Regions from separate parts of the Vibrio scophthalmi genome, predicted to be linked through region 4. Evidence: predicted binding sites of a transcription regulator. Region 4 holds the regulator's gene; each other region holds the start of a gene.
What was found. Region 4 encodes CRP, which controls carbon source genes, mostly activating them, when cyclic AMP is high. Its sites were predicted from a motif close to TGTGANNNNNNTCACA; they were not measured.
Positions count from the first base shown of each region.

Region 1: a site for CRP is predicted at 2,923-2,938, ahead of RJD38_RS03995 (CTP synthase). Genes of this name have one in related genera too.
Region 2: a site for CRP is predicted at 2,735-2,750, ahead of RJD38_RS11985 (ROK family protein). Genes of this name have one in related genera too.
Region 3: a site for CRP is predicted at 2,128-2,143, ahead of cdd (cytidine deaminase). Genes of this name have one in related genera too.

Region 1 is NZ_CP134271.1:908,680-914,911, forward strand. Features, by position in the region: gene eno (phosphopyruvate hydratase) at 1-1,121, opposite strand, end outside; gene RJD38_RS03995 (CTP synthase) at 1,198-2,838, opposite strand; gene mazG (nucleoside triphosphate pyrophosphohydrolase) at 3,044-3,841, opposite strand; gene relA (GTP diphosphokinase) at 3,918-6,140, opposite strand; gene rlmD (23S rRNA (uracil(1939)-C(5))-methyltransferase RlmD) at 6,216-6,232, opposite strand, start outside.
Region 2 is NZ_CP134271.1:2,597,215-2,603,446, forward strand. Features, by position in the region: gene RJD38_RS11965 (type II secretion system protein) at 129-650, shown strand; gene RJD38_RS11970 (outer membrane protein) at 690-1,286, opposite strand; gene RJD38_RS11975 (YnhF family membrane protein) at 1,416-1,508, shown strand; gene RJD38_RS11980 (patatin-like phospholipase family protein) at 1,521-2,681, shown strand; gene RJD38_RS11985 (ROK family protein) at 2,935-4,152, shown strand; gene RJD38_RS11990 (chemotaxis protein CheV) at 4,243-5,190, shown strand; gene RJD38_RS11995 (error-prone DNA polymerase) at 5,501-6,232, opposite strand, start outside.
Region 3 is NZ_CP134271.1:3,217,042-3,223,273, forward strand. Features, by position in the region: gene sbcB (exodeoxyribonuclease I) at 1-958, shown strand, start outside; gene RJD38_RS14565 (CidA/LrgA family protein) at 1,002-1,367, shown strand; gene RJD38_RS14570 (CidB/LrgB family autolysis modulator) at 1,367-2,044, shown strand; gene cdd (cytidine deaminase) at 2,232-3,119, shown strand; gene RJD38_RS14580 (HD-GYP domain-containing protein) at 3,228-4,439, opposite strand; partial or broken gene RJD38_RS14585 (response regulator) at 4,711-4,803, opposite strand; gene RJD38_RS14590 (IS4 family transposase) at 4,914-6,122, shown strand; partial or broken gene RJD38_RS14595 (response regulator) at 6,136-6,232, opposite strand, start outside.
Region 4 is NZ_CP134271.1:1,709,392-1,715,623, forward strand. Features, by position in the region: gene astD (succinylglutamate-semialdehyde dehydrogenase) at 1-1,348, shown strand, start outside; gene RJD38_RS07795 (DUF1338 domain-containing protein) at 1,459-2,250, shown strand; gene crp (cAMP-activated global transcriptional regulator CRP) at 2,470-3,102, opposite strand; gene RJD38_RS07805 (phosphoribulokinase) at 3,346-4,215, opposite strand; gene RJD38_RS07810 (YheU family protein) at 4,410-4,622, opposite strand; gene RJD38_RS07815 (hydrolase) at 4,665-5,639, opposite strand; gene RJD38_RS07820 (TIGR02444 family protein) at 5,645-6,136, opposite strand; gene RJD38_RS07825 (ABC transporter ATP-binding protein) at 6,136-6,232, opposite strand, start outside.

The sequences.
Region 1 (6,232 bases), 800 kb from region 4:
CCTGAACGGTGAGAGATAACTGCTGTGAAACCAGCATCTTTAGCCATCTTGATTGCAGCTAGAGTCTCTGTTAGTGAACCGATTTGGTTGAACTTGATAAGGATTGAGTTAGTGATGCCTTCTTCAATACCACGAGCAAGAATCTTAGTGTTAGTAACGAATAGATCGTCACCAACTAGTTGGATTTTGCCGCCTAGAAGTTCAGTTTGGTGTTTGAAACCAGTCCAATCAGACTCGTCAAGACCATCTTCGATAGAAACGATTGGGAATTGCTCAACTAGACCAGCTAGGTAGTGGTTGAACTCTTCAGCAGTGAACGTTTTGCCTTCGCCTTTCAGGTTGTAGATACCCGCTTCTTTGTCGAAGAACTCAGATGCAGCACAGTCCATAGCAAGAGTGATGTCTTTGCCTAGCTCGTAGCCAGCAGCTGCAACAGCTTCTGCGATAACTTCTAGCGCTTCAGCGTTAGATTTTAGGTTAGGAGCGAAACCGCCTTCGTCACCAACTGCAGTGTTGTAGCCTTTAGACTTCAATACTTTAGCTAGGTTGTGGAATACTTCAGCACCCATGCGAACTGCTTCTTTAAGAGTTTTAGCGCCAACTGGTTGGATCATGAACTCTTGGATGTCAACGTTGTTATCAGCGTGCTCACCACCGTTGATGATGTTCATCATTGGTAGAGGCATAGAGAACTGACCAGCAGTACCGTTTAGCTCAGCAATGTGCTCGTATAGAGGCATGCCTTTAGCAGCTGCAGCTGCTTTAGCGTTTGCTAGAGAAACCGCTAGGATAGCGTTCGCGCCGAATTTAGATTTGTTTTCAGTGCCGTCAAGCTCGATCATTACTGCGTCGATTGCAGCTTGATCTTTAGCATCTTTACCAACTAGTGCGTCAGCGATTGCGCCGTTAACAGCTTCAAGAGCTTTAAGAACGCCTTTACCTAGGAAACGTGATTTGTCACCGTCACGTAGCTCAAGAGCTTCGCGTGAACCAGTTGATGCGCCAGATGGAGCAGCAGCCATACCTACGAAACCGCCTTCTAGGTGTACTTCAGCTTCTACAGTTGGGTTACCACGTGAATCGATGATTTCACGACCTAGAACTTTAACGATCTTAGACATTGAATGTTTCCTTCTCGTTGAATATATAATGTCAAAATTAACGGCAGCAACATATAACTGCTACTGCCTGTATTCCTTACTTCTCTAATTCGCCGCGCTGGAACTGACCAGCTGCTTTTACGAAACCGGCAAACAGTGGGTGACCATCACGCGGTGTCGATGTGAACTCTGGGTGGAATTGAGCCGCAACAAACCATGGGTGGTTCGGGTTCTCAATCACTTCTACCAGTTTCTTGTCCGCTGAAAGACCAGACACTTTTAGGCCTGCTTTTTCAATTTGTGGACGAAGATTGTTGTTCACTTCGTAACGGTGACGGTGACGCTCATGAATGGTTGCGCTGCCGTACAGTTCGTGAGCTTTAGTGCCTTTTTCAAGGTGACATAGCTGTGAACCAAGACGCATAGTACCACCTAGATCTGAAGTTTCAGTACGTTCTTCAACTTTACCTTCACCATCAACCCATTCAGTGATCAAGCCAACCACTGGGTACTTCGTCTCTTTATTAAATTCTGTTGAGTGTGCACCTTCCATACCCGCAACATTGCGCGCGTATTCAATCAGTGCCACTTGCATACCTAGACAGATGCCTAAGTAAGGTACTTTGTTCTCACGAGCGTATTGCGCCGCAAGAATCTTACCTTCTACACCACGGTCGCCAAAGCCACCAGGTACTAGGATTGCATCAAGACCTTCTAGGATTTCAACACCTTTGCTCTCAACATCTTGAGAATCAACGTATTGAATCTTAACGCTTAGACGGTTCTTAAGACCAGCGTGTTTTAGCGCTTCGTTAACTGATTTGTATGCATCTGGTAGTTCAATGTACTTACCAACCATACCAATCGTCACTTCACCCGTTGGGTTCGCTTCTTCGTAGATTACTTGTTCCCACTCAGAAAGGTTTGCTGCTGGTGCAGTGATACCAAAACGAGTACATACAAGATCATCAAGGCCTTGAGCATGAATAAGTTGAGGGATTTTGTAGATAGAATCTACGTCCTTCATTGAGATTACTGCTTTTTCTTGTACGTTACAGAATAGAGCAATCTTCTTACGCTCGTTCGCTGGGATCGCACGATCACTACGACAAACTAGAATGTCAGGCTGGATACCGATTGAAAGAAGTTCTTTAACAGAGTGTTGAGTCGGTTTTGTTTTCACTTCACCTGCCGCAGCAAGGTAAGGAACCAATGTTAGGTGCATGAACATTGCGCGTTCACGACCTAGCTCAACCGCTAACTGACGAATCGCTTCCATGAACGGTAGAGATTCGATATCACCAACAGTACCACCAACTTCAACGATCGCAACGTCGTGGCCTTGAGAGCCAGCGATTACACGGTCTTTGATCGCGTTAGTGATGTGAGGGATAACCTGAATGGTGGCGCCTAGGTAGTCACCGCGACGCTCTTTTGCTAGAACGTCTGAGTAAACACGACCTGCCGTAAAGTTATTGCGTTTAGTCATCTTGGTACGAATGAAACGTTCGTAGTGACCAAGATCAAGGTCTGTTTCTGCGCCATCTTCCGTGACGAACACTTCACCGTGTTGAGTTGGGCTCATTGTGCCTGGGTCAACGTTGATGTAAGGGTCAAGCTTCATCATGGTCACTTTAAGACCACGAGCTTCTAGAATAGCCGCAAGTGATGCAGCTGCAATACCTTTACCTAGAGAGGATACAACCCCGCCAGTAACAAAAATGTAATTTGTCGTCATGTTTAACCTGAAATTGGTTGAATGAGGGAAATAGATTTCTTCTGGACGGGATAAAAATATACCAGAAGCACCTAACCGCCACAACGTGAAATCTATCACACCACTATTTTTTATTTTTTGCTTCAAATCAAACTGGGTGAATACGACTGCCCCAACCACTTATTAGATGGGTCAATCTTGCCCCAATTTATCACTGAGCGAGAGTTCACCTACGCTCGTCTTGCTTCACTTCATCCCACCAGCCATCCAATTGTGCTAAATCACACTGCTCAATTTGCAAGCCATTTTGTGCGACTTTTTGTTCAACCAATTGAAAGCGTTTAACAAACTTCAAGTTTGCTTTTGCAAGTGCGACCTCAGGGTTGACCTGCAGATGGCGGGCAAAATTAACCGTCGCAAACAGCAAATCGCCCAGCTCTAATTCCACTTTGTCTTGCGCAACATTAACTTGCAGCGCTTCTTCCATTACTTCATCAATTTCTTCACGAACTTTGTCGACCACCGGACCAAGCGAATCCCAGTCAAATCCAACGCTGGCGCACTTTTTTTGGATCTTTGTAGCACGCGAAAGAGCAGGTAGAGAATTTGGTATTGAGTCTAGAATACTTTGCTCAGATTTGCCCACTCTTGCTTTTTCTTTGGCTTTTTCGGCTTCCCAATTGGCATTAATTGCTTCATCAGAATCAAACTCAACCGCTGAAAAAACATGCGGATGACGACGGGTCAATTTTTCATTGACCGTTTCCACCACCTCAGAAAAATCGAACAAACCTTGCTCTTTGGCAATCTGGCTATAAAAGATCACTTGGAACAATAAATCCCCCAATTCTTCCTTGAGATTTGGCCAGTCTTGATTATGGATTGCATCCACCACTTCATAGGTTTCTTCAATCGTATGCGGAACAATTGTTTCAAATGTTTGCTTACGATCCCAGGGACAGCCCTTCTTTGGATCGCGCAATGTGGCCATAATCTGTTCTAACTGTTCAATTGGGTGACTCATTTTCATTTTTCCTTAAACAAAAAGGTGAGCAGCATAACCACTCACCTTTCATTATTTATTTTAAATATTGTCGACGCTATCCCAATCTCTTGACTGACATTACATCTTTAATTTGCTCAACTCGCTTCGATACTCGCGCTAACACTTCGACATTATTCACTTCTAAATCAAAGTCTAATATCGATAATTGCGTGCGGTAATCAACACGGCTCTTCATGCTGTTTACTTTGACTTTTTCGTTGGCAAACAAGGTGGTAATTTCTTTAAGCAAGCCACCACGTTCCATCGCTTCAACACGCAAAGTCAATAAGTAAGAGCCGGCAAAACCACTGCCCCACACAGTATCGATAATACGCTCTGGTGCGTGGTGACGTAGCTCTTCAAGCTGTTCACAATCAGCACGGTGCACTGAAATTCCACGACCTTGAGTAATGTAGCCACAGATTTGATCGCCTGGGATCGGTTGACAACAACGTGCCAAATGATTCATCAGGTTATCGACCCCTTCGACCACCACGGCATCTTTATTCGGACGTGTTGGGGTGGACGGTTTATTTTCCGCTTCGAGGAGTTTTTCAAGCGCCTGCTTGTCTTCTTCTTCCGCGGTTGGTTTGTTCACCAAGGCGTTGATGTGATTAATGATTTGATTAATACGTAAATCACCACTACCAACACCGACATACAATTCATCAGCAGAATTAACGTTAAAACGTTTCAACGCGTATTGCTCAGCGTGTTTTAACGTTGCGCCAATTTTACCCAGTTCATGCTCAAGGATTTCACGCCCCGCTTCGAGGTTCTTCTCACGGCTTTGTTTGCGGAACCAGGCATTGATTTTCGCGCGGGCGCGACCGGATGTAACAAACCCTAGCGATGGATTTAACCAGTCGCGAGAGGGATTTGGCTCTTTCTGGGTGATGATTTCAACTTGGTCGCCCATCGATAGCTTATGGGTGAACGGGACGATACGTCCGCCCACTTTGGCACCGATACAGCGGTGACCGACCATAGAGTGAATGTGATAAGCAAAATCGAGCGGTGTGGCCCCCATCGGCAAATCGACCACATCACCACGCGGAGTAAAAGCATAGACGCGATCATCAAACACTTGGCTACGCAACTCATCGAGCATTTCACCAGAATCTGACATCTCTTCTTGCCAATCAATCAGCTTACGCAGCCAAGTGATCTTCTCGTCGTAGCCGCTACGACCAGAGCTAGCACCTTCTTTATATTTCCAGTGCGCAGCCACGCCCAATTCAGAATCTTCGTGCATGTCTTTAGTACGGATCTGAATCTCGATAGTTTTGCCTTCAGGCCCTAAAACAACAGTATGAATCGATTGATAACCGTTCGGTTTTGGGTTGGCAACGTAATCGTCAAACTCACTTGGTAAGTGTTTGTATTTCGTATGAACGATACCTAATGCTGCATAGCAGTCTTGCAGTTTGTCGGCGATGATACGCACTGCGCGCACATCAAACAGCTCGTCAAACTCCAAGCTCTTTTTCTGCATTTTGCGCCAGATGCTGTAGATGTGCTTAGGACGACCACTCACCTCAGCATTAATGCCAGTGGCTTGCATTTCTTCGGTTAAGTCATCGACAAAATCTTTGATGTATTGTTCACGAACAATACGTCGTTCAGAAAGCTGCTTGGCGATCTGTTTGTAGGTTTCTGGTTGCTGGTAACGAAAAGCGTAATCTTCGATTTCCCACTTTAACTGACCAATCCCAAGACGGTTCGCCAGTGGTGCATAGATGTTGGTACATTCTTGCGCGGCGGCTCGACGGACTTCATCCGGTGCTTTTTTAACTTCAATTAGATTACAAATACGCTCGGCCAACTTAATGACCACGCAGCGAAAATCATCCACCATAGCCAATAGCATACGGCGCACGTTATCGACTTGCGATGATGCCGCGCTGCCTTCAAGGGTGACGTTCAGTTGGCCAAGAGCGGCCATCTCTTCAACGCCATCAATCAGCTTGATAATTTCTTTATTGTATTCTTCTTCAAGTTTCTCACGCTGCAACGCTCCACTAGAGACCAATGGAAACAGCTGCGCTGCCACCAGCGTTGGCTTATCCATTGATAAGGTGATGAGAATTTCAATCATCTCACGACCACGCCACAACAACAGTTGTGCGTCATCGTTGCCTTGCAAATACGTTTCGCACTGACGATACACTTCAGTTAAGCGCTGAGCAGTTTTGGCGTCTTGCTTTAAGCTAGCGATCCACTTCTCTAGCTCAAACTGTTCATCTTGATTTAAATGCGCGCTTCTTACCGCAACCATCTTTTTTCGTCCTAGTTCTTATTTTTATACCGACTAACCCTGTCTAATAGGCTATTTTACCTAGTGTTAGTTCCTTTATTTATGCTTTTGCA
Region 2 (6,232 bases), 890 kb from region 4:
CCTAGATTTACAATTTGTTACTTTCCTGTGCGATGGTAATCTTTTTGATTTTTTGTTGCTTGATATGCTGCTGGCTGGTTTTGAATTTTTTCATCATTGCCTAGTGTGTTGTTTGTACGAGAGAAAAAATGATCAGAAGGTCACATTCAAAGAGCGTTCGTGGTTATTCCTTAATTGAGCTGGTGATTGTCATCGTGGTGCTGGGTGCTTTGGCTATGACCGCATCAAGCCGCTATCTGAATTTTCAGAAAGAGGCTCGCATTGCTGTGGTTGAAACCATTATGGCGAGTATGCGTGCGATTAATGAGCAGGTGCATCTTATGTCTAATTTAAACTACGTGATTGCTCGAACAGGACAAAGTTCGGATAGCCGTTTACGTTTTCTTGATTTAAATCGAGATGGTATCCAACAGGTAGATCAAGGTGAGTGGGATCTGGTTTGGAATCACGTAGATAATACCCATATGCCCAATGCTATTGTTATTGATGATAGCTTCGTTCTGCAGCTCGTCGGGCATTCTAGTTTATATATTGGTTACGATCGAGATGGCAGTGGCTTAGTGTTACCGGGGAATTGTTGGGCTCACTATCAACAACCACGTAATGAAAGGGACATTCCCATCTATAGCACGGAGACATCGGGATGTTAGAGATGGATAGCTCAGGAAGATGCTCGGATCATTATGAGGTTAAAAGGTCATGACCATACCGGCACTCATTGTGAACTGGTTCATCCAGTCGGTGTCAAATTGAATACGGCAATCGGTTGAATGGCTGGAGGGCAGATTGCAAATGGTCGTGGTATTGTTATCAACCACGGTACCAAGCCAACGAACTTGAGAGGTGAAGCTGACGTTATCGCTAATGGGATATTCAAAGCCACCAAATAGGCTAGCGGCAAAACCAGTGTGGTTATCACTCCAATCGGCATTGATGTATGAGCCCCCAATACCAATGCCTAAGTAAGTGAAGGATTGGTTGGCTAACGGATAATATATGCTGCTTTGGAACATTAGGTACTGGATTGTACTGTCTAAGTTTTCGGATTCGACGTTGCTTGATTGATGTGAATAATACAGGCCTAAGCGACTGGTTTGGAGATCACTTTCAATCGATATCGCAAAGCTCTCACTTGGCTTAATATCAAATTTCTCGTCATTACTGTTTTTTACGATTCCTCCACCCGTAAAACCGAGCTGCGGTGTAATATGGATATTAGCACTGGCTGTTGATGCCACGCTTAATACGCCAATAGCAATAAATACCGAACTGTCCAATATCGTCATATCCGCACCATAGTCGTTTCTTTTGCTTAAGTGTGACACTAACACCATATTCACGCACGAAAAAAACGGATAAATTGATTATCTTTCGAACGAGTGTTATTTTTTTGTTAAGCGTATATGGAGGTGCTTATGGAACTTGAATTGAAGTATGCCTTACTGATTACCGCATCTATTTTTGCTGTAATTATCGGCTTTGGTGTTATTGCTATTGCGACCGCTTAAGGCGCAGTTGTAATGAATAACAGCGGTGTCATTACAAACACTGCAAGCCTAGTCGACCTTGAGCGACTGTCTAAATACACCGGTGGCTTAAACGCACTTGTTGCACAAGGCGGTGGCCAGAGAGGCATTTTTACATCCGGTGTATTGGATGCCTTCCTACTCTCTGATTTTGACCCTTTTCACCGTTTTTACGGTACCTCAGCAGGGGCGCTAAACTTATCGGCTTTTCTTTGTCGACAAAAAGGCATTGGCCGCTCTTTTATCCTCGATCTCACGACGTCATCCGAATTTTTTCACTTATTTAGCTATATCCGTCGTAAGCGCTATTTAGGACTTGATTGGGCGTTGGACAAGATCAGTGAATATCCCTACAAGCTTGATATCGATATGGGACGTCGCACGTTGGGGAATCGGCAGGCTTTTGCTGCTGTTACCGACAGTAGCCGTCTGATTGATTGCTATTTACCGATGCTGAATGATGATTGGAAGAAAGTGCTGATTGCCAGTTGTGCTATTCCTCGTCTATATGAACATGAAGTAGCGTTTGAACATGGCCGTTATATTGATGGTGGAGTATCCGCTTCAATTCCGGTGCAAGAAGCATGGCGACAAGGTTCACGTTGTATTGTGGTGATTCGTACTGAAAGCGATGATGTGCCAGACGCGGAACCATTGGTTTCAGAGCGTTCAGAGGTTGAGTGGTATCGAGATTCGCTTAATGTAGCGCAAGAACACTGGCAGCAAAAATTGACTCAGTGGAAACTTGATTGGAACCAGTTCTTAAACGAACGTATTAGCCGATCTCAGTTGCAAAAACTGAAAGATCATCATCTTGTTTCTCTTAATGGTGGGCGCTGGTTATTTGGCGCCGATGATATCTACCGACTTAGTCATTTGTTAGGTGACAATTTTGATTCGGGCTTAGCGGATATGCTGATGGTGCATTATCAGACTTATTCACTGACTCAAGATTTCCTCAACCAGCCACCAGACGATTGTTTTATTGTTCAGATCAAGCCAGCACAACCGTTATTGTCGAGTTCGTTAATGAGCAGTGAAGAAGAATTGCGGCATGACTACCAGTTAGGCCTTGATGCTGGATTTCGCTGTGTCGCTGCCTTTGATCGTTGTGGTTTGACCCAATTTAATGCCAGCCTCAATCGGGCAAGTTAGCGCGACCTCATCGAGGTTATTATGAGAATGCTTAGTATTTCGCTTAGATTACTCGTGAGCTAAGTCAAAATATCTTGATTTTTATCATCGCAAAATAACCGATTATTATTGGCAAATATCATTGCGCTATATGACAGGGCACACAAACAATTCGGTTTATACGTGACGGTTGTCACGGCGATTTATCAAGGGGCTTCACAATTACTTCGCAAAGTAAAAAAATTACTTAGTTGTTGAATATTGGAGTTACCTTATGTACATGGCTCAACCTGGCCATATTGATCATATCAAGCAAGTCAATGCTGGCCGTGTATATAAACTCATCGACCAAAAAGGGCCAATATCCCGTATTGATCTCTCGAAAGAGAGCCAACTTGCACCTGCGAGTATCACCAAGATTACCCGTGAATTGATTGATGCCCATCTTATCCATGAAACGACAGTGCAAGAAGCCACCAGTCGTGGACGTCCTGCGGTTGGTCTACAGGTTAACAATGACGGTTGGCAATTCCTGTCGATGCGTCTTGGACGTGGGTATTTAACGATCGCACTGCACGAGCTTGGTGGTGACGTGCTTATCGATACCAAAATCGATATTCATGAAATTGATCAAGAAGATGTACTTGCTCGTCTGCTGCATGAAATCGATGAGTTCTTTCAAACCTATTCCGATCAGCTCGATCGTGTCACCAGTATTGCGATTACTTTACCTGGCCTTGTCAATGCCGAGGAAGGTATCGTATTGCAAATGCCGCACTACAATGTTGAAAATCTCGCTTTGGGTCCTGAGATTTATAAGGCCACGGGATTACCGGTTTTCATTGCCAACGATACCCGTTCTTGGGCGCTTGCTGAAAAGTTATTTGGCCATTCGCAAGAGAACGAAAATTCCGTTTTGATTTCGATTCACCATGGTTTGGGTGCGGGGATTATTCTTGATGGTCGTGTGTTACAAGGGCGACATGGCAACATTGGTGAGTTAGGGCATATTCAAATCGATCCACAAGGGAAAATGTGTCAATGCGGTAATCGCGGCTGTTTAGAGACGGTGGCAAGCTCGCAAGCCATTCGTACTGAAGTGACCGAGCGCATTGCCCGCGGAGAAGCATCACCATTGGCCGATATCGAATCAATCTCGGTTGAAGATATTTGTGAAGCGGCAGCGAATGGTGATCCGCTAGCAATAGATGTGATTGAAAAATTGGCCGCACATTTAGGCTTCGCCATTGCGTTAGTAATTAACCTTTTCAATCCAGAAAAAGTCTTGATTGGTGGGGCGATCAATCAAGCCAAAGAGATTCTTTATCCGGCAATTCAAAAATGCATTAGAGAGCAGAGCTTACCTGTTTACCATCAAGACCTTGAGTTAGTTGAGTCACGCTTTTATAAACAAGCAACAATGACTGGTGCGGCTCTCGTAAAACAGGCACTATATGATGGCTTATTGCTTATGAAAGTGATAGAAGGGTAATACGCTGCTATATTAGCACTTTTGGATGAATCAACTGAGCCTTACTAACCAAGGCTTGTGTGACGTAAATAACTGCTGTAGAGAATTGTTATGACCGGAGTATTAAACACTGTAGACCAACGAACCAAGCTGGTGGGTGAAAACCGTTTGGAACTGTTGTTGTTTAGCCTGAACAGCCGACAAATGTTTGCAATCAATGTGTTTAAGGTTCGTGAGGTGATAAAAGTCCCTCCTCTAACCAAATTGCCAGGTGCTCATTACAATATCACCGGCGTGGCTTCTCTACGTGGTGTATCTGTGCCTGTTATTGATTTGCGCGCGGCGATTGGTTTTCCACCATCTCGTCTTGAAAATCAAGAAGAAAACCTGATCATTACCGAATACAACCGTACTGTTCAGGGCTTTTTGGTTGGCCAAGTGCGTAACATCGTGAATACCACTTGGAGTGATATTCAACCACCACCAAAAACCGCAGGTCGTTCAAATTACCTTACCGCGATTACTCAGCTTAAAGACAACAATGAGGTCGGTATTATCGAAATCATTGATGTTGAGAAAGTCTTGGCTGAGATCATCGACTACGATGTGTCGATCTCTGAAGGTGTATTAGACGAGCGTTTGAGCGTGGAAATGGTTGGACGTAATGTTCTGATCGTCGATGATTCCTCAACAGCACGTGCGCAAGTAAAGGGAACGCTCTCCCAACTAGGTCTTAACATCATTGAATGTTGTGATGGCTTACAAGCACTCAGATTACTTCAGTCATGGAGAGATGAAGGCAAAGACGTCACCAAAGAACTACTATTGATGATTACTGACGCTGAAATGCCAGAGATGGATGGTTACAAACTCACGTATGAAATTCGTAATGATCCGCAAATGAAGGATTTGCATGTCATTCTGAATACGTCATTAAGTGGTAGCTTTAACGAGGCGATGGTGAAAAAAGTCGGTTGTGATCGCTTTATTTCTAAATTCCAGCCCGATCTTCTGGTTGAAGTAACGCAGAACCGTCTAAGAGAAGTGCTCGGCCTCTAGATTGATTTTTCCTTATTTGGCCATTTGTCATGCAGTTAGGTTGATTTTGTGGTAGTATTTGGTTTCTATTTTGTTATTTAAAATAGAGTGTAACTATCAAATTCAACTTTTCATCAGAAACCTTAAGGTAGTTCCTAAGCATGATATGGTTAACGTCGAAGGTTGTGATGACCTTAGGCTTGTTATTGTATAGGGAATACAAGAAAAGAAGTACGGACGCTGACGACGAGTTGTAACTTGTCATAGGTAATTTTAAAAGGAGCCTTTTGGCTCCTTTTTGCTTTTTGCTTTTTGCTTTTTGCTGATGATATTAATGAAAATCACGAGATCGGCTATCGAGTTCATGGAGTTGATTGGTTAAGTCCTCCAGTCGGCCTGCAATGACATGAATTACGTTGCCCTCGCGTTCTAAAGTGCCTTTCACCCGTAAAATTTTCGCGGCCAAATATGCCTGTTGTTGCGCTCTTGCGGTAGCTTGCCATACCACGACATTAATGTTGCCAGTATCATCTTCGAGAGTGAAAAAGGTGACGCCAGCGGCTGTTCCTGGTGACTGCCTCCCCGTTACAACACCAACGACCGTTACCAATGATTGATGCGTTTTATTGGCGAGCTGATTCATGCGAGTAAAGCGGCCCAATACGCCCGCTTGATCTAATAGACTAATCGGATGTTGAGTTAAGGATAACCCCGTAGCAGAGTAATCTTCGATCAAGGTTTGTGTGTCGCTAGGCGCACTGATATGGGTCGTCGTGGCATCTTCAATGTGTTGAAACAGCGGTAAATCAGAAAGTGAGTCCATCATCGACCAACGAGTTTGATAACGGTTGTGTGCGATGGTATGAAATGCATTGGCTGACGCTAGTAACTCGATGTCTCGCTTATTCAGTCCAATATGTTTTAGCTGCTGCGGATGGCTAAAGTGTCCTTGCCCTCGGGCTTTGAGTAATTGCTGACAACTGGTTTGGCTTAGCCCTTTAATTTGGCGAAAACCAAGGCGAATAGCCAACCCTTGCGATTGTGCGATCACTTGATGATCGTA
Region 3 (6,232 bases), 1.5 Mb from region 4:
CGAAGGCTATATTAGCTTCAAACTTGAGCACCTTTCTGTGGCAAACGGCATTGAACACGCCAATGCGCACGATGCGATGGCTGATGTTATCGCCACAATCGAACTGGCAAAAAAAATCAAAGCCGCACAACCAAAACTGTTTGATTACTTCCTTACCATGCGTCATAAGCGCAAGCTCAACGAATTGGTCGATATCGTCAATATGACCCCGCTGATGCATGTCTCGGGAATGCTTGGCCGTGAATGCAACTATACCAGCTGGATTGTGCCTGTCGCTTGGCACCCAACCAATAAAAATGCAGTTATTGTGGTTGATCTCGCCAAAGATCCGCAAGTATTGTTCGATCTGGATGAGAATGCGTTGAAAGAGCGCCTATATACCAAACACAGTGATTTGGCTCCTGATGAGTTGCCCGTTCCTGTGAAGCTGGTGCATTTGAACAAATGTCCGATTCTTGCCCCTGCGAAAACACTGACGGCAGAAAATGCCGACAAGATTGGTATCGATCGTGAACAGTGCTTACAAAACTTACAAGTGCTCCGTCAACACCCAGAGATCCGAGAAAAATTGATTGGCTTGTTCGCTGTTGAACGTGAATATGAAAAGAGCGCTGACGTTGATACTCAACTTTATGATGGATTCTTTTCACCCGCGGATCGCGCTGCGATGGACATTGTTCGTCAAACCGAACCTGAGCACTTAGCGGCGCTTGATATCACCTTCAGCGATGCGCGTATCGAACCGCTATTGTTCCGTTATCGTGCGCGTAACTTCCCATGGACACTCACCGAGCAAGAACAACTTCGTTGGAATAGCCACTGCCAGGACTACTTCCAAAGTCGCATGGACGAGTACATGCTAAATTTTGAAAACTTAGTTCACGAACATGAAAGTGATACAAAGAAAATCACTCTATTAAAATCTGTGTATCAATACGTAGAGAAGCTTGTTTCGTAATCGACAAGCTCTTCAACACCGTTCTTCGCTTACGGCTAAAAATATGGCTAAAACGTTTTTAAAATACGCAGTATCCATGGGGTTAATATTCCTCTGCTTACTTGCGGGCACCAATATCCAACAACTGGTTGGTACATCAATACCTGGTAGCATCATTGGTATGCTAATTCTTTTTGCTTTAATGGCCAGTGGCCTTGTCTCATCGGATTGGGTTAAGCCGAGTGCTAACTTGTTTATCCGTTACATGATTTTGCTGTTTGTTCCTATCAGTGTTGGCTTAATGGAACACTTCGACACCCTAATCCATAACGCGCTGCCAATTTTGGCCAGTGCTGTTGGTGGTACGCTGATCGTTCTGGTGACTCTCGGGCTCTTTCTTGATCGCTTACTTAAGAAGGGGAACAAATAATGTGGTTGATTGTTACTGTCGTGGTGTTTTTCTTCGCCCGTTGGCTAAGCCGTAAATGCAATACACCCCTGATGAATCCCTTGCTGATCAGTATTGGCATTTTGATCCCGCTATTGATATTTTGCAAAATTCCGTTTGAAACTTATTATGCCGACAATCAATGGATCAGTTTTTTACTGCAACCTGCTGTGGTGGCATTAGCTTACCCACTTTACGAACAGTTACCACAGATCCGAGCGAATTGGCGCATCATCATGTTGGCATGTAGTGTAGGCTCCGTGATGTCGATGTTTACTGCCAGTGTTATCGCAGTCTACATGCAAGCAGACATGTCGCTGATTGCTAGCCTATTGGGTAAATCTGTAACCACCCCCATCGCAATGGAAGTCTCGCGTAATTTGGGCGGCGAACCTGCAATTGCTGCAATATTAGTGCTGATTGTTGGCTTGTTTGGGGCCATTCTCGCCTATCCAATTTATAACTTACTTAACATCACTCACCCTATTGCTAAAGGCTTAACCATGGGAACGGTTTCCCATGCGCTTGGGACCGCTACTTGCGCTGAAAAAGACGGTGAAGATGCTGCGTTTAGTTCGCTTGCGTTGGTGTTGTGCGGCGTTTTAACCTCAGTTTTAGCGCCCATGTTCTTTGCTTTCGCGGTTTGGCTGCACGGTTAATCCGAAGTTCGCCCCCATTAGTGAGGTCGCATAGTGTGACCTCACTCTAATTGTGAAATGTTAAACGCTGTTGCATTAATTAATGTGATTTAAATCTCGGAAATATCTCTTTTCGATCATAAAATGGGTAGCCAACGCCTTAGCTGTATTAACTAAGAGCGAATGACTGATCTAACAAGGATTCACTATGAGAAGCCGTATCGAACAAGCGCTGGCTGATATTCCATCGAACGTTGCCGAATATCTCGCACCTATCCTACTAGCGGACAACTATGACGCTACATTGAGCTGTGAGCAATTTGATAAACTACTCGAACTATCAGGATTAGAAGACGCTGAGTTACGTGTTGCCCTGCTTCCTTTTGCGGCTGCCTACTCTTACGCACCTATCTCTAACTTTTACGTCGGTGCGATTGTTCGTGGCCTATCGGGTAAGTTGTACTTCGGTGCAAATATGGAAATTATTGGCGCTCAACTTGGTCAAACTGTTCACGCTGAACAATCAGCCATTAGTCACGCATGGATGAAAGGCGAACAAGGCATTTCAGATATCACCATCAACTTTAGCCCTTGTGGTCACTGCCGACAGTTTATGAATGAACTAAGCACGGCTCAAGAGTTGGTGGTGCAATTACCACAACGTGACGAAAAAACCTTGCAAGAATACCTGCCAGAATCTTTTGGCCCAAGTGATTTAGGAATTGAATCAGGCCTGATGACCACAGTCGATCACGGCAAACAGAGTGATGAAAAGGATCCTTTAGTTGTTAAAGCACTTGCAGCACTGAATCGGAGTCATGCTCCATACAGCCAAAACCTAAGTGGTGTGGCACTGCGTATGAAAGATGGTAAGGAATATATCGGTGCTTATGCGGAAAACGCCGCATTTAACCCTAGCCTTCCACCACTGCAAGTCGCGATGGTTCAATTACTTTTAGACAAACAACAACTAGCGGATATTGAATCGGCAGCATTAGCTGAATTGGTTGACGGTAGCATCAGCCACCTTGCCTATACTCAGGCAACATTGGATGCGGTTGATCCAGATATTCCACTGGCTTACCTAGCAGTATAAGCACTGTTTTCAGAAAGGTTCACTCCTCGATAACAAACAACAAAAAGGCGCATTATGCGCCTTTTTCTGTATCAACCGTTTTATATGCCTACAGCAATGCGGTAATGATTACAAATCAAAGAAGGGGGTCGCATCGACTTCTAAATTGTGCGGCGCAATCGCACGTTCAATTTTAATCGGTGCATGCTTAAGATCGATGTAAGCCACATCAACATAGCGCTTATACTTACGTGAATAGAAACATTTTACTTCGGGTTTTAACGGTTCATCTAAGTTGGATGTCCAAACAATCCCAACACGACCATCACTTAATTCTACAATCGATCCTACCGGATAGATGCCGATACAGTTAATAAACTTATAGACAAGATCTTTATCCAGATGATGAGGCGTTAAACTCAGCAAAATTTTAAATGCTTCTGCCGAACTCATGCCCTTTTTATAACAACGATCCGATGTGAGTGCATCGTATATATCGACAATACAACTCATACGACCATGTATTGGAATTTGCTCACCAGCAAGACCTGAAGGGTAACCCTTACCATCTAACTTTTCATGGTGCATCAAACAAACATCGCGAGAAATATCACTCAGTCCTTTAACGTTAGTAATAATTTGCTTGGCGTAAACCTGATGTAATTTCATGTGCTCAAACTCTTCAGGCGTCAAGCGAGCTGGTTTATGCAGCACTTCATCGTCAACTTTTATTTTACCAACATCATGGATAATACCGCCGATGGCCATATGTTTTAACGTCTCTTTGGGCAACTTCAAATGTTGGCCGAAACTGACTAATAAGCAGGCCACATTAACCGAGTGCTCAAGCAGATATTTGTCTTTGTTACGTAAGGCAGAAACACACTGCAAGGCATCTGAATCGGTTAGCACCGATTCAATCAGGTCATCAGCCCAGTTATCGATGTCAGCAACATCAATCACTTTGCCTTCAAAAGTTTGATTAATCAGCTTATGGGCAAGCCCTTTCGCTTCACGAATAATTTTTGAGGCGCGCTGCTGCTGAGAAAATCGGCTACTTCTTTTTGGTGCCGTTGATACAGGAGAGACGGTTTGATTTGGGATTGGATTGGAGGCTGAAACGTCTACTGGCTTGAACTCGCACCCATCAGCGGATAACTCGCGGTCAACCCAAGCAAACTTCACGTTACTCTGTCTTAATTGATCGATCGCCTTATCGCTTGCGACACGTCCAGCATTGGCTAAATTAACGCGCTTACTGTGCTCTATTGCTGTTACAAACATGCCAATAGATAAGGTGTCTATTGAAATTTTAATTGATTTATTAGGATCGTATTTCATCAAGACAATATTCTTCAAATCATTATTATAAGTCGGCGAGAATTATATTACGCTCGCGCAAACATTACCTTAATTTATTGTCCATTTGGTTCTTTTCTGTGCAAATATCGCAAAAACAACAAAATCTGTTGCGCAGATTATTGAAAGTGTATCACAAACCATTCCAATTCCCGCAATAAAACCAAGGACTTACTAAGCCCTTGGTTTCTACATTCACCTAAAAAAGCATACTTTATATTTCAAAGTTAAAATATTTAACGCGGTCACATTATTATCTTAAACGTTCCAATACCACTTGCTGATCAAGATGACTATGCAATTCGGTATAATCCAGACCTACATCAAAAATATACATTGTTACCAAGCGCTGAGGAATCCCCTAATGATTTTGATAAAAATCATAAATTTAAGGTAGATGCACATCTTGTCATGTGATCAAATGGTTCTGAGAAAAATCAATAACCAGACAACAAGATGTGCGAACTCGATATTTTACACGACTCTCTTTACCAATTCTGCCCTGAATTGCACTTAAAACGACTCAACAGTTTAACGCTGGCTTGCCACGCATTACTTGAATGTAAAACGCTCACTCTTACCGAACTTGGTCGTAACCTGCCAACGAAAGCCAGAACAAAACATAACATCAAACGAATCGACAGATTGTTAGGTAATCGTCACTTGCACAAAGAGCGACTCGCTGTATACCGTTGGCATGCCAGCTTTATCTGTTCAGGTAATTCGATGCCCATTGTTCTTGTTGACTGGTCTGATATTCGTGAGCAAAAACGGCTTATGGTATTGCGGGCTTCGGTGGCACTACATGGTCGTTCTATTACTCTTTATGAGAAAGCCTTTCCGCTTTCAGAGCAATGTTCAAAGAAGGCTCATGACCAATTTCTAGCCGACCTTGCAAGCATTCTACCGAGTAACACTACACCGCTCATTGTCAGTGATGCTGGCTTTAAAGTGCCATGGTATAAATCCGTTGAAAAGCTAGGTTGGTACTGGTTAAGTCGAGTCAGAGGGAAAGTGCAATATGCAGATTTAGGTGCGGAAAACTGGCAACCTATCAGCAACTTACATAGCATATCCTCAAGTCGCTCAAAGACTTTAGGCTATAAGAGGTTGACTAAGAGCAACCCAATTTCATGTCAAATTGCACTGTATAAATCACGTCCTAAAGGCCGAAAAAATCAGCGTTCGACACGGACTAATTGTCATCATCCGTCACCTAAAATCTACTCCGCTTCGACAAAAGAACCATGGGTTTTAGCGACTAACTTGCCCGTTGAAATCCGAACACCAAAGCAACTTGTTAGGCTCTACTCGAAGCGTATGCAAATTGAAGAAACCTTCCGAGACTTGAAAAGCCCAGCCTACGGTTTAGGCCTCCGTCATAGCCGAACTAGCAGCTCAGAGCGCTTTGATATCATGCTGCTAATCGCCCTAATGCTTCAACTGACATTTTGGCTTGCTGGAGTTCATGGTCAGAAACAAGGTTGGGATAAGCACTTCCAAGCTAACACTGTCAAAAATCGAAATGTACTCTCAACAGTGCGCTTAGGGATGGAAGTTTTGCGGCATTCTGGCTACACAATAACGAGGGAAGACTTGCTCGCGGCTGCAACCCTGCTTGCTCAAAATCTATTCAAACATGGTTGTGCTTTGGGGAAATTATGAGGGGATCCCTCAGTACCAAGCGTTTAATTGCATCAACCAATACGTCTGCTTGCCATGGTTTTTCAAAATACTGATTGATACCCGCCGCATTAATGGCATTGATAGTATCG
Region 4 (6,232 bases):
TCAGGTTGATGCGGCGGTAAGCGCCGCAAGAGAGGCGTTTTTATCATGGAGGAAGACGCCTTTTAGTGAGCGCGAGAGGCTGGTATTACGCTTTGCCGAGTTAGTGAAACATCATTCCGAGTCGATTGCAGAAATGATTTCGCTGGAAACTGGTAAGCCATTATGGGAAACCCGAACAGAAGCGGCGGCCGTTGCGGGCAAAATCGCTATTTCGATTCGTGCTTACCATGAGCGAACTGGCGAGAAGAAACGTGAAGCCGCAGGGAATCAAATCGTACTGCGCCACCAACCACTTGGCGTGATGGCCGTTTTTGGCCCATATAACTTTCCGGCCCACTTACCAAATGGTCATATCGTCCCAGCGTTACTCGCTGGTAATACGGTGGTGTTTAAGCCTTCTGAGCAAACTCCGGCGACGGGGGAGTTTATGATCAAACTATGGCAAAAAGCAGGACTGCCAGATGGAGTGATTAATCTTATTCAAGGCGCGAAAGAGACCGGAGTGGCGTTAGCCCAATCTAAAGGTATTGATGGCTTGTTGTTTACCGGGAGTGCGAATACGGGTCATCTGCTCCATCGTCAATTTGCCGGACAACCGGACAAGATGTTGGCATTGGAAATGGGCGGTAATAACCCGATGGTCATCTCACCTCACTATGGTGATGTGGATGCGGCCGTGTATACCATTATTCAATCGGCCTTTATTAGTGCTGGTCAGCGCTGTACTTGTGCGCGTCGACTTTACCTTCCTAGTGGTGAAAATGGTGATGTGTTGCTGAATAAGTTACTCAGCGCGACGAAAAAGATCGTCATGGATGAGCCATTTGCCGACCCCGCCCCTTTTATGGGCTCACAGATATCTTTAGCCGCCGCGCAGGCTATTTTGGCGGCTCAAGCTAACTTGCAGTCATTGGGTGGGGTGAGTTTAGTCGAAGCCACCGCAGGTGATGCTGCGTTCGTCTCACCGGGTATTATTGATGTCAGCGAGATTACATCGCTACCTGATGAAGAATACTTTGGACCACTCCTGCAAGTGATCCGTTATCAAACCTTAGAGCAAGCGGTGGAGCTTGCAAATGATAGCCGCTTTGGTCTATCAGCAGGATTGGTGACAACCCAAGAGAGTGAGTGGGCCTATTTTGTGGAACATATTCGCGCTGGCATCGTTAATCGCAATCGACCGCTAACCGGCGCGAGCGGTGATGCACCATTTGGCGGGCCAGGAGCGTCGGGAAATTTACGGCCAAGCGCTTACTACGCAGCTGATTATTGTGCTTATCCGATGGCCTCGGTGGAAGGGGAACAAACCGAACTTCCCGAGACATTGAGCCCGGGCTTATCACTGTAATTAACCGACCATCGAAAAGGCCAGAGAAAATGCTCCACTGGCCTTTTCTTTTACTACACTAATAATCCTTACCAAGAATATCGAGACAAAAATAATTCCAAGGAGGCGTTATGACGCCAGAACGACTGTTTGAATCATTATGGAATGATTATATTGCACGCTTATGCCCGTCAGCTGGAAACGTCCACAAATTATTGCAACGCAACGAGCCATTGATCAACGACCATATTGCTCTACGTACCTTTAACCTTTCCCCTGTCGCGTTAGAAGTATTGGCGAAACCTTTTATTGAACTGGGTTATCAAGAGGCGGGGGATTACCAGTTTGAAAGTAAAAAATTGCTGGCAAAGCATTATGAGCACCCTGATACCACGCAACCCAAGGTATTCATTAGCCAACTTAAAGTGGAGGAATGTTCAGAGCAGTTGCAACAGATTGTGCAAAAGCTAGTTGAACAGGTGAATCCAACTGAGATGCAAGGTGAAGCCTTTCTATATGCAGGTCGACCTTGGCAACTGAGCCATAACGATTATTTATTGTTGGCCGAAGAGAGTGAATATGCGGCTTGGTTGGCGGCTCATGGTTATGGCGCGAATCATTTCACAGTCAGTGTCAATCAACTTGAGCAGTTTGATGAGGTTCAACAGGTGAATGATCATCTGTCGTCAGTGGGGTTTGTCATTAACCAAGCGGGTGGGGAAGTCAAAGGTTCACCTGAAGTACTGCTAGAGCAATCATCAACCATGGCCGATAAAGTACAGGTCGAATTTGATGATGGCGTGGTGTTGCTGCCTGGTGGTTTTTATGAGTTTGCCAAGCGTTATCCGATGCCCAATGGTGAGTTATACCGTGGATTCGTCGCCGCCTCTGCAGATAAGATCTTTGAGAGTACTAACGGGTAACAGTATGTTATTGCGATGGATGTTAAAACAGGCTTTGTAAGCACTAGCCTTACATTTGTCATTCCATAGAGCGTGTTAGCGCGAGTAGGGAATCTTGTTTTTCGTTGTGGAAAGAGAGATCCCCAACTCGCTCGTTCCTCACTCTTGAGGATGACAAGTTCCCGAAAAGAAAAAGCCACCCGAAGGTGGCTTTATAAATCTTGCTTAATTCAATGTGAATTAACGCGTACCGTAAACAACGATAGTCTTACCGTGAGCAGAGATTAGGTTCTGCTCTTCCAGCATCTTCAAGATACGACCAACGGTTTCACGAGAACAGCCAACAATCTGACCGATCTCTTGACGAGTGATCTTGATTTGCATGCCGTCTGGGTGAGTCATTGCATCTGGTTGTTTCGCTAGGTTTAGTAGCGTTTGTGCAATACGGCCAGTTACGTCTAGGAAGGCTAGGTCGCCTACTTTTTGGCTAGTCACTTGTAGACGACGAGCCATCTGTGAAGACAGACGCATTAGGATATCAGGGTTTACCTGAATCAACTGACGAAATTTTTTGAACGAGATTTCCGCTACTTCACAAGGAGATTTAGCACGAACCCAAGCGGTACGCTCTTGATCTTCTTCAAATAGACCAAGCTCACCGATGAAATCACCTTGGTTTAGGTAAGAAAGGATCATCTCCTTACCTTCTTCATCTTTAATAAGTACGGCAACAGAACCTTTAACAATGTAGTACAAAGTTTCTGCTTTTTCGCCCGCGTGGATTAGCGTGCTTTTTGATGGGTACTTATGAATATGACAGTGTGAAAGGAACCACTCTAATGTTGGATCGGTTTGAGGTTTACCTAGAACCATAATATCTCACTTCCTCTGCAGGGTACGCTTGCTGCTTTCCATAATTTAGCTGGGCCCGAAATCGGGATAACTAGGCTAGGAGCACTTAAATGAGTGCTGCAAGCTATCTTGTGTTTCGGTTTCAAATAGTATCCTTTTTCCGGAACGATTTCTTGATTTTAATCGGGTCCGAGAGACTATTTCCTAAGCAAAAACGTGCACATGATCACGGTATGAAAAGTAATCGTGTTCTAATGCTGATTTTTAGCCAATTTTTCCAGTTTCGATTAATTGCTGAAGAATCGGTCTGACGATTAACTCCATTGCAAAACTCATTTTACCGCCAGGCACAACTAAGGTGTTATGACGCGACATAAACGAGCCATCTATCATTGCTAATAGGTAGGGATAGTCAACGTTTTTAAAACCACGTAGGCGGATTACAACAAAGCTTTCATCTAAGCTTGGAATCCCCTTCGCATCTAGCGGGTTTGAAGTATCAACGGTTGGCACACGTTGGAAGTTGATATGGGTACGTGAAAACTGTGGGGTGATGTAATTGAGGTAATCGTCCATCGAACGCACGATTGAATCCATCACCGCTTCTTTGGAGTGACCTCTATCACGAGTATCGCGAACAAATTTTTGAATCCACTCAAGGTTAACGATAGGTACCATACCAATCAAAAAGTCGACATGCTGGGCGACATTAATATCCCCATTCACCACGCCACCATGCAGTCCTTCGTAGAACAGCACATCACTGTTTTCTGGCAGGTCTTGCCAAGGCGTAAATGTGCCTGGCATTTGATTGTAGGGAACCGCTTCGTCGAAGGTGTGTAGATAGCGACGGATCTTACCGCTGCCATCTTGGCCATATTGGTGGAAGAAGTCGGCTAAGCCGGGGAAGTCATTAGCTTGCGGGCCGAAGTAACTAATATGACGACCTTGTTCGCGTGCTTTACGAATTTCTACATCCATTTCTGGGCGAGTAAATCGATGGAAGCTATCGCCTTCCACCCATGCAGGCTTGATGTCCATCATATTGAACATTTTACGAAAGGCTTCAGAAGTGGTGGTCGTTCCGGCGCCAGAGGAACCGGTGACGGCAATGATCGGATGCTTTGCTGACATGACAAACCTTGTCTAGTGATAACGTTCCTGTGATTACTCGAACTTAACCTTTGTCGATGACAAGCATGTTAAGTTCGAAAAGCATTACAGTTTGGACGCATCAATATAACATAATTTAACCTTTTCGCATCTTCTTCGTGGGAAAGACTCGGTTAGAACTGCGGACTCAGTTCGGTTTCGTTATTAGCGAACCATTAGAACTTGTGGCGTAATTGCACATCGACAGTTTCATGCAATTCAGAGAAAACGATGACCGCTTCTCCTGTCTCAAGTTGCTGCTTAACTTGATCAATTTTATCTTGTACTGAGATTTCAATTTCGCCGTAGTCTGTTCCTTCTCGTAAAACAAACTCTCTAAGCAAGCTCTCCAGTGTTTCTGGTGCGATCTGCTGCCAAGGAACAATCATAAATACCTCTTTATTCTATGACCTTGTATCGGTGAGGCTCGATTATGCCGTTTTTAGTGCTTGATAGTAAGCGGGGAGCATCTCTTCCAGCCAAAAGCGGGGGTTCATGACACTGCCAGTGACAAAACCCACGTGTCCGCCTTTTTCAAATAGGCGGTAGTGAATATTCTCCGGTAGGACAAAATGCGGAATGACCGCATCGGTCATAAACGGATCATCTTTGGCATGAATGATTTGGGTTGGCAATTTGATTTGCTGTAGGCGATGAATCCCAGAGCAACGCTGATAATAATCATCGGCATCTTGAAATCCGTGCAGCGGTGCGGTGATCAAATCATCAAAATCATACAATTTGGTGACTCGTTTGATTGATTGATAAGTCAGCCCTAACTCACCTTTTAACAGGTGGTGTTTACGCAGTGCATTACGTTTGAGAGAACGCAGTAGGTAGGTTTTATAGATCTTAGAAAAGCCTTGTTCGATGCGCTCAGAACAGGCGGATAGATCGAGCGGGGCAGACACAATGGAAGCGGCATCCAAGAGCGGATTATCGGCGTACTGGGCTAAATAGTTGGCCAGCATATTACCGCCAAGAGAAATACCAACCGCGACTTTGACTCGATTAGGGTATTGCTGATTGAGGTACTCTAAGAAAAAACGCGCGTCTTCGATTTCACCTGAATGGTAGGCGCGTGGTAGACGATTGGGCTTACCGCTGCAACCGCGAAAATGCATCATCACCGATAGCCAGCCTTCTTTGGCAAAGGCATGCATCAGACCATTGGCATAAGGGCTATAGAAGCAGCCTTCAAGTCCATGAAACAACACAAACAGGGGTTTCTCTTGCGCGGCTGTTGTTTGGCTATCTTCACTCCATGCTAGATCGAGGAAGTCACCATCTTGGGTATCAAGGGTTTGCCAAATCGGCTCAAACAACGCTTTTTTACGAATGAAGCGTGGTGCGAGAGTTTGAAGGTGCGGGTTTGAAATCCCGCTGGCAGCAGTAAAATGAGTCATAGGCGTCAGTCGCTTTCTCTTGCATCCAAATCAGGTTCAAAAGGGTGTGCAAAGGTGGAGTACAAATGTTCTCCACCCAACTGACGACAGTAACGTAGCGTAAGCGATTGTTCATCCGCATTGTGCAATGAGAGTTGGTTTACGCAATCGACCAAGTCGGCCTGTTGCTGTTTTTCCAACTGCAGCTCAAATTGCAGTGCTTCGCGATAGAGTGTATCGGCCAGTGGCTGCTTGAGTTTGCGTCTTAGCTCCCGAAAGCTATTGAGTAATGCTTCTGAACGACCAAGGCATTCTTCGACCTTGTGCCAGTCCTGCTCTGCAATCGTGACTTGTTGTTCATCAAGCCACTTGAGTAACAATAGCAGGTTCACGTTGCCTTTGAACTGATTCTGTAAATTTAAGCACGCCTGCTTCACTTCACGGACACTGTAGTACTGCAAACTGAATTGCCATAAACGTTCTAGTGTTAGCGAAACGGGTACGTGCTCTCTATTCATCAGCTATTGAACTCCTGTTCCATCACTTCAAGCTCCTCTTGTAGAGCCATCCAATCCATTTCTGTCTCTTCTAGCTCTGACTTCCCACTGGCTTGC